DNA from 2 places in the Lysobacter sp. ESA13C genome. Region 2 is predicted to be linked to the other one. Evidence: predicted binding sites of a transcription regulator. Region 2 holds the regulator's gene; the other holds the start of a gene.

What was found. The regulator sigma-54, encoded in region 2, starts transcription at its own class of promoters, with help from an activator protein. The targets are predictions, from matches to a motif close to TGGCACGNGCNTTGC.
Region 1: pgaA (poly-beta-1,6 N-acetyl-D-glucosamine export porin PgaA) is a predicted target of sigma-54. The motif match lies at 1,610-1,624, and genes of this name have one in related genera.

What each region holds. Positions count from the first base shown of each region.
Region 1 is NZ_JAHXYK010000006.1:287,531-291,153, reverse strand. Features, by position in the region: gene LC490_RS14685 (GH92 family glycosyl hydrolase) at 1-1,410, opposite strand, end outside; gene pgaA (poly-beta-1,6 N-acetyl-D-glucosamine export porin PgaA) at 1,826-3,623, shown strand, end outside.
Region 2 is NZ_JAHXYK010000003.1:555,857-559,479, reverse strand. Features, by position in the region: gene lptC (LPS export ABC transporter periplasmic protein LptC) at 1-364, shown strand, start outside; gene lptA (lipopolysaccharide transport periplasmic protein LptA) at 345-872, shown strand; gene lptB (LPS export ABC transporter ATP-binding protein) at 872-1,591, shown strand; gene LC490_RS08560 (RNA polymerase factor sigma-54) at 1,674-3,083, shown strand; gene raiA (ribosome-associated translation inhibitor RaiA) at 3,315-3,623, shown strand, end outside.

The DNA.
Region 1 (3,623 bases), on a different contig from region 2:
GCTCAGGTCGAAGCCGTACCAGGCCGAGACGCGGTCGCGCCCGGCCTTGTCGCGGTCGAGCCGGGCGCCGTCGCGGATCGGGCGGTCGAACCGGGCGTAGAAGAACAAACGCGAGGCGCCGGTCGAGAGCTTGCTCATGCTCTCGCTCCAGCCGCTGAGCGCGCGGCCGTCGCGGTCCAGGCGGATGTCGCCGTGTTCGTCGCGGTGGTCGAACAGCAACTGCGCGCGAGTCTCGCCGGGCTCGGCCGGGAAGGTGAAGCGCATCACCGCAGCATGGTCGGTCGGGGTCATCTCGGCGACCAGGCCGTTGTCGAAGCGCACCCGGTAGTAATCGGCGCGCGCGGTTTCCTCGTCGTGGCCGAAACTCAGCGCGCGCTTGCTGCGGTCGAACTCGGGCCGGCCCTCGCCGATCGCCGGCATCACGTGGAAGGTCTGGCGGTCGCCCATCCACGGGCTCGGCTCGTGCGACAGCGCGAAGGCTTCGATGCGCGGGCGGTTGTCGTCGCCGTTGCGCTCCTGGTACTGGTAGATCCAGTGCGAACCGGCGTTCGTGGTCGGGGTCCAGAAGTTGAAGCCGTGCGGCAGCGCGACCGCGGGAAAGGTGTTGCCGCGCGAGAAGCGGCTGTTGGAATTGCTGCCGCGGCGGGTGTCGACGTAGTCGCTCGGGCGCAGCGCCGCGCGCTTGCCCTTGGCGAGCGCCGGCGCCGGGGCGATGCGCAGGTCGTCCAGATAGCCCTGGTAGGGCAACGCCGTGTCGCCGTCGTGGACCAGCAGGATCTTGCGCACGCGGCGACCGGCCGCGACCTCGCCGATGCGGCTGCTGACCGCGTTCCACTGGTCGGGATAGAGCAGCCGCGCCATGCCCTGCTCGCGCGCGGTCAAGGCGTTGCCGTACAGATCGAGCGGCTTGCGTTGCGACAGACGGCTGCCGTCGTCGAACACCAGGTCGATGGCGACATAGGTCGAACCGTTGCGCAGCGCATCGAGTTTCGACGGCGCCGGCTGGCCGGCGATGTGCGCGCTCGACAGCGGGAACAGGCGATAGGAAAGCTGCGTGTCCTTGGCGACGGCGATGTCGACCTCGAAGGCCTGAACGCTTTGCGCCGCGCCGCTGCCCACGCCCTGGTAACGCAACGCGCGCACACCGCTGAAGCCCATGTCGGGCTTGGCGGTCAGGGCGGCGGCCTGGGGCGGGCCGCCGTCGGCACTCAGGCGCGGCACCGCCCCGGTGGCCGTGGGTCCGGCCGTGGGTTCGGCCGCGGCCGGCTCACCGGCCTCGAACGAGGTCCAGAAGCTGCGCGCGGGCCCGGCCATCGCCGTCGGCATCAGTGCCCCGGCCAAGGCCAGCGCCAAGGTGTGCTTCGCCGCTGCCCGTGCGCCATCGCGGCGCGCTCTCCACGTTGCCGACATTCCCGCTCCCATTGCCCGGACGGCGACTGCCTCCGATTCGCACTGTGCCGACCGGCACAGGCCCCTGTTTTCACGATTTAAATCGATCTAAATCGAGCTTGTCAAACCGCGCTGCAGCATCCGCAGCCGCGTCGCGGGAATAAAAAAGCCAATCCAGACAAGCACTTCCAGCATCGTTCAAGCAGCGGACGGGGCCCCTTGGCACACCTTTTGCACCACCCTCCCTGCAAATGTGATTTGCATCACATTTTTATCTTGGAATAAATCGCATCTGCACCCCCCTGCCTTACGGACCCTGTCGCTCATGCCGACTCCGCACCGACTTGCTCTCTCAATCGCCTTGGCGACCGCGAGCGCAATCTGCCCCCTGACGTCAGTTTTTGCTGCGGAGCGTCAAACGACCGCAACGAATGCGATGCCGGAGATCGAGCGCCTGCGCGCCGACCGGCAATGGCTCGCTGCGCTGTCCCGCATCGAAAGTGCGCAAGCGGCAACGCCCGGCGACGACCGCCTGTACCGCCTGCAAGTGCTGACCCTGGCCGACCTGGGCAGCGCGCATCGCGCCTGGACCTTGTACCAAGCTCGCCCCAACCTGTTCGATACCGCCGAACGCAAGCGCCTGGACTCCGGCCGCCTCGCTCGCCTTGCGGTCTGGGGCAGCCTCTACCCCGAAGACGAAGCCACCCGCCTCGACGAAATGCGCAGCGCGCGCGACGCCTTCGAGCAGTACCGCGCCACCCAGACGCCGGAGCAACGCCAGGCCGACCTGCGCACGCGTTTCGACGAATTGATGCTGCTCAACCATCTGGAACGCCACGCCGAGGTGGTCGAACGCTACCGCGCCCTGCAGGCCGAGGGCGTCGAGATACCGATGTATGCCTTGTCCAAGGTCGGCGCGTCCCTGCTGGCCGACAAACGCCCCGAAGAAGCCGCGACCGTGCTCGAGCGCGTCGTGCGCGAATGGCCCGAGGACCACGACTCGCAGCTGCAGTTGGCCTACGCCTATTCGGAAGGCGAGCGTTTCGACGACGCCCTGGCCCAACTCGACAAGATCAAGGCCGCCGAACCGGCCTGGGTGCGCGTCAACGGCGCCAAGCAGAGCGTCGAAAACTGGCGCCATTACGACGCCGACAGCACCCAGACCATGATCCGCCTGTACGGCGAAGACACCGTCGGCGCGCAGCAGCGACTCGAAGCGATGGCGGCGATCGGGCCGGACAACCCCGGCGTGCAGACCAATCTCGGCGTCGCTTATCAAAAACGCGGCTGGACCGATCGCGCGCTGCAACGCTTCCAGATGGCGAGCACGCTGGAACCGACCGGCGTCGGCGCGCGCGTCGGCCAGGTCGGCGCCTATCTCGACCACGCCCGCGTCGACCTGGCGCGGCCGATCCACGACGAATTGATCGCCAACCGCCCGCGCGACGTGCAAGTGCGGCAGATGAGCGAGTCCTGGGACAGCCGCCTGGGCTGGCAATGGTTGTTCAGCACCGCCAGCGGCCGCAGCGATGCGCGCGGCGGCGGCGCCACCGCCTCGCCGCTCGGCACCCGCGATGCCGTGCACCGCCTCGAGGTGCGCAGCCCGCTGATCAACGACCGCTGGCGCCTCACCGCGCACGCGCAGGATGCCTGGGCCGATTACCCCGGCGACCGCGTCCATGATCGCCGCGCCGGCATCGGCGCGCTGTATGCCTACGACCGCCTGAGCCTGGGCTTCGGCATCGACCGCGCCAACGACCGCTGGCTCGATCGCGGCGACCGCACCGGTTATTACGTCGATGCCGGTTGGCGCCTCAACGATGCCTGGCGCGCCAATGCGTCCTGGTATCGGCAGACCCCGGACGCTTCGTTGCAGGCGCGCGGCGCCGGCATCGATGCCGATGCCTTGAGCCTGGGCCTGCGCTGGACGCCGAGCGAGCGCACCTCGCTCGGCGCGAGCGCGCAGCAACTGCGCTACAGCGACGACAACCGCCGCAGCGCCGTCGCGCTGAACCTGGATCAGCGCCTGTACACCAGCCCGCATCTCCAGGTCGCCGGCCTGGCCGATCTGTCGGCCAGCCGCGCCAGTCGCCGCGACGCCGACGTGCCCTATTTCAACCCCAGCCGCGACGCTTCGCTGAATCTCGGCGTGCGCCTGGATCACGTCGCCTGGCGCCGTTACACCCGCCACTTCCTGCAGCGCCTCACCGCCACCGCCGGGCCGTACTGGCAGC
Region 2 (3,623 bases):
CGACCCGAACGAAAAAACCCTGGACGTCACCACCCCGCTGTTCCTGATTCCGCCGAAGGCCGGCGGCAGCGGCGGGCCGTGGGAAGTGCGCTCGCAGCGCGGCTGGGTCAGCGCCGAGGGCGACGAAGTACGCCTGCGCGGTCAGGTCAAGGCCGACAGCACCAATGCCGACGGCAAGCCGATCAATATCTCGACCGAGGAACTGAACGTGTTCCCCGACACGAACAAGGCCACGTCGGCCGTTCCGGTCAGGTTGATTCAGCCCGGCACTATAATGACGGGCTCGGGACTGCAGGCCGATCTCGAAACCAAGAACGTCACCATCCCCAACGTCAAGGTCCGCTATGAAGCGAAAGCCCGCTAACTGGCCGGCGCTGTGCCTGGTCGCCCTTCTGCTGGCGCCGGCGGCCGCGCTCGCGCGCTCTTCGGACCGCAACCAGCCCATGGATGCCGGCGCCGACAGCAGCAATTGCTCGGTCAGCACCGATTCGGGCCCTTGCGTGCTCACCGGCAACGTCAAGATCACCCAAGGCACCTTGATCATCAATGCCGCCAAGGCCGACATCAAGCGCGCCGGCGGCGACATCAGCTTCGTCACCCTGACCGGCTCGCAGGCGACGCTGAAGCAGGAACTCGACGACGGCGCTCCGTTCAACGGCCGCGCCAACAAGATCGAGTACGACATGCCGAAGGACACCATCGTCCTGACCGGCAACGCCTACGTCGACAAGAACGGCGACACCATCAAGAGCGAACGCATCGTCTACAACTCCAAGACCGGCCAGGTCGAGAGCGGTGGCACCGGCGGCCGCGTCAACATTCGCATGCTGCCCAAGAGCAAGACCGCCGCGCCGGCCAAGGGAGGCGGCTGATGCTGGTCGCACAAGGCCTGCGCAAGGCCTACCGTTCGCGCGAGGTCGTGCGCGACTTCGGCCTGACCCTCGATGCGGGCGAAGTGGTGGGCCTGCTCGGCCCCAACGGCGCCGGCAAGACCACCTGCTTCTACATGATCGTCGGCCTGGTCCCAGCCGATGCCGGCCAGATCGTCCTCGACGGCAAGGACATCACCTCCGAGCCGATGTACGCCCGCGCCAAGTACGGCGTCGGCTACCTGCCTCAGGAACCCTCGGTGTTCCGCAAGCTCAGCGTCGCCGACAACCTGCGCCTGGTGCTGGAACTGCGCGACGACCTCGACCGCGCCGGCATCGAGCGCGAGCTGGCCAGCCTGATGGACGAACTGCAGGTGACCCATGTCGCCGAGCAGCTCGGCGCCAGCCTGTCCGGCGGCGAGCGCCGCCGGGTCGAGATCGCCCGTGCCCTGGCCGCCCGCCCGCGCCTGATGCTGCTGGACGAACCCTTCGCCGGCGTCGACCCCATTTCGGTCGGCGAGATCCAGCGAATCGTGCGCCATCTCAAGAATCGCGGCATCGGAGTGTTGATCACGGACCATAACGTCCGTGAAACCTTGGGCATTTGCGACCGGGCGTATATCCTGAACGACGGTGGCGTGCTCGCGCAGGGGGCTCCGGACGCGCTGCTGGCCAATCCCGATGTCCGCCGTGTCTATCTGGGTGAGCAGTTCCGTCTGTAACCTAGCGGTTGCCGGGCGCGGACGGCGCCCACGACGCGCGGCCCGGGCCGACAGCCATCTCAGGTCGCGTTAGCAATCGATGATGAAGCCCCGCCTCCAAGCCTCGCTCGGACAACAGTTGGTGATGACGCCGCAATTGCGGCAGGCGATTCGCCTGCTGCAGCTGTCGGCTGTCGAACTGGAAGCCGAACTGGCCACCGCGATCGAGAGCAATCCGCTGCTCGACTGGACCGACCCGTCCGCGGTCAACGAAGACGAACCGCGCCCGCCGCCGAGCACCGAGGAAGGCGCCGAAGCGCCGACCGCCGAACCCGAATGGACCATGGACGACGGCGAGACCTGGTACGAGCGGGTCGGGCCCTCCGATCACGGCGATGAAGACTCGCCCGCGGCCGAACAGGTCGCCGAGGCCGAGACCCTGCACGACCATCTGCTGTGGCAACTGCACCTCAGCCCGCTGTCGCAGCGCGACCGCAGCATCGGCGTGGCCCTGATCGAGGCGATCGACGACGACGGCTACCTGCGCGAAAGCCTGGCCGCGATCGTCGAATCGCTGGCGATGGGCGTCAGCGAGGAAGAAGTCGCGACCGTGCTGCACCAGGTGCAGCGCTTCGACCCGGTCGGCTCCGGCGCGCGCTCGCTCAGCGAGTGCCTGAGCCTGCAGCTCAACACCTTGTCCGACGACACCCCTGGCAAGGCCCTGGCCCTGGTGATCGCCGGCGAACCGCTGGAACGCCTGCCGCGGATCGGCGCGGCCGGCCTGGCCAGCGAACTCAAGCGCGACATCGCCGAGGTCGAGATCGCGGTGCAGTTGCTGCGCTCGCTCGACCCTCGTCCCGGCGCGCAGATGGGCGCGATCTCCACCGACACCTATGTCACCCCCGACGTGGTGATCTGGCGCCAGAACGGCCTGTGGCGCGTGGCCCTGTCGGAAGCGATGCGTCCGCGCATCTCGATCCATCGCGGCTACGAAAGCATGATCCGCCACGCCAACGCCTCCGACGCCAGCTATCTGCGCGGCCATCTGCAGGAAGCGCGCTGGCTGCTCAAGAGCCTGGAAGCGCGCGGCGACACCTTGCTCAAGGTCGCGCGCTGCCTGCTCAAGCAACAGGCCGGTTTCCTCGAATTCGGCGACAGCGCGCTGCGCCCGCTGACCCTGCGCGAGGTCGCCACCGAAGTCGGCCTGCACGAATCCACGGTCTCGCGCGCAATCGCCCGCAAGTACGCGCGCACCCCGCGCGGGACCATGCCGCTGCGCGCTTTCTTCGCCTCCGGCATCGACACCGGCTCCGGCGGCGAGGCCTCCAGCACCGCGATCCAGGCCATGATCCGGCGCCTGATCGAGGCCGAGAACCCGCGCAAACCCCTGTCCGACGCGCGCCTGGCCGAAACCCTCAAGGCCACCGGCGTGCCGGTCGCGCGCCGCACCGTGGCCAAGTACCGCGAGGCGATGAGCATTCCCTCGTCGCAAGAGCGCGTGCGCATGGCCTGAGGCCGCCAAATCCCGCAAAGCCGCGGGATTTCGGCCTCAATTCCCCATAGAATCAGTGCCTTAGCAGTGGCCTACGACCATTGTTGCGGTCTTGCCACTTGCACCCAGAGCTGAGCGTGAGATGCTGGAATCCCTGGCCCCGGCCAGGGCGTCAATCAGGCCCCGGAGCCGTCGACGACCGACGGTCCGGAGCCCAGTCTGCATTCTCCCGCGACGTGAAGGAGGTCTCCGATGCGTATCGAAACCCACGGCCAGCAACTGGAAGTCACTGCAGCCCTGCGTGACTATGTGGAAACCAAGCTGGCCCGTCTGCAACGCCATTTCGACCAACCCTTCGACGTGCGTACCCAGCTCAGTCTCGACAAGCCCGACCATCGCGCCGAGGCCACCGTTCTCATCGCCGGCCGTACCCTGCACTGCGATGCCGCCGCCATCGACATGTACGCCGCCATCGATCTGCTCGCCGACAAGCTCGACCGCCTGCTGATGAAGCACAAGAGCAAGCAAGTCGACCATCACCGTGGCGAAAGCCTCGCACGC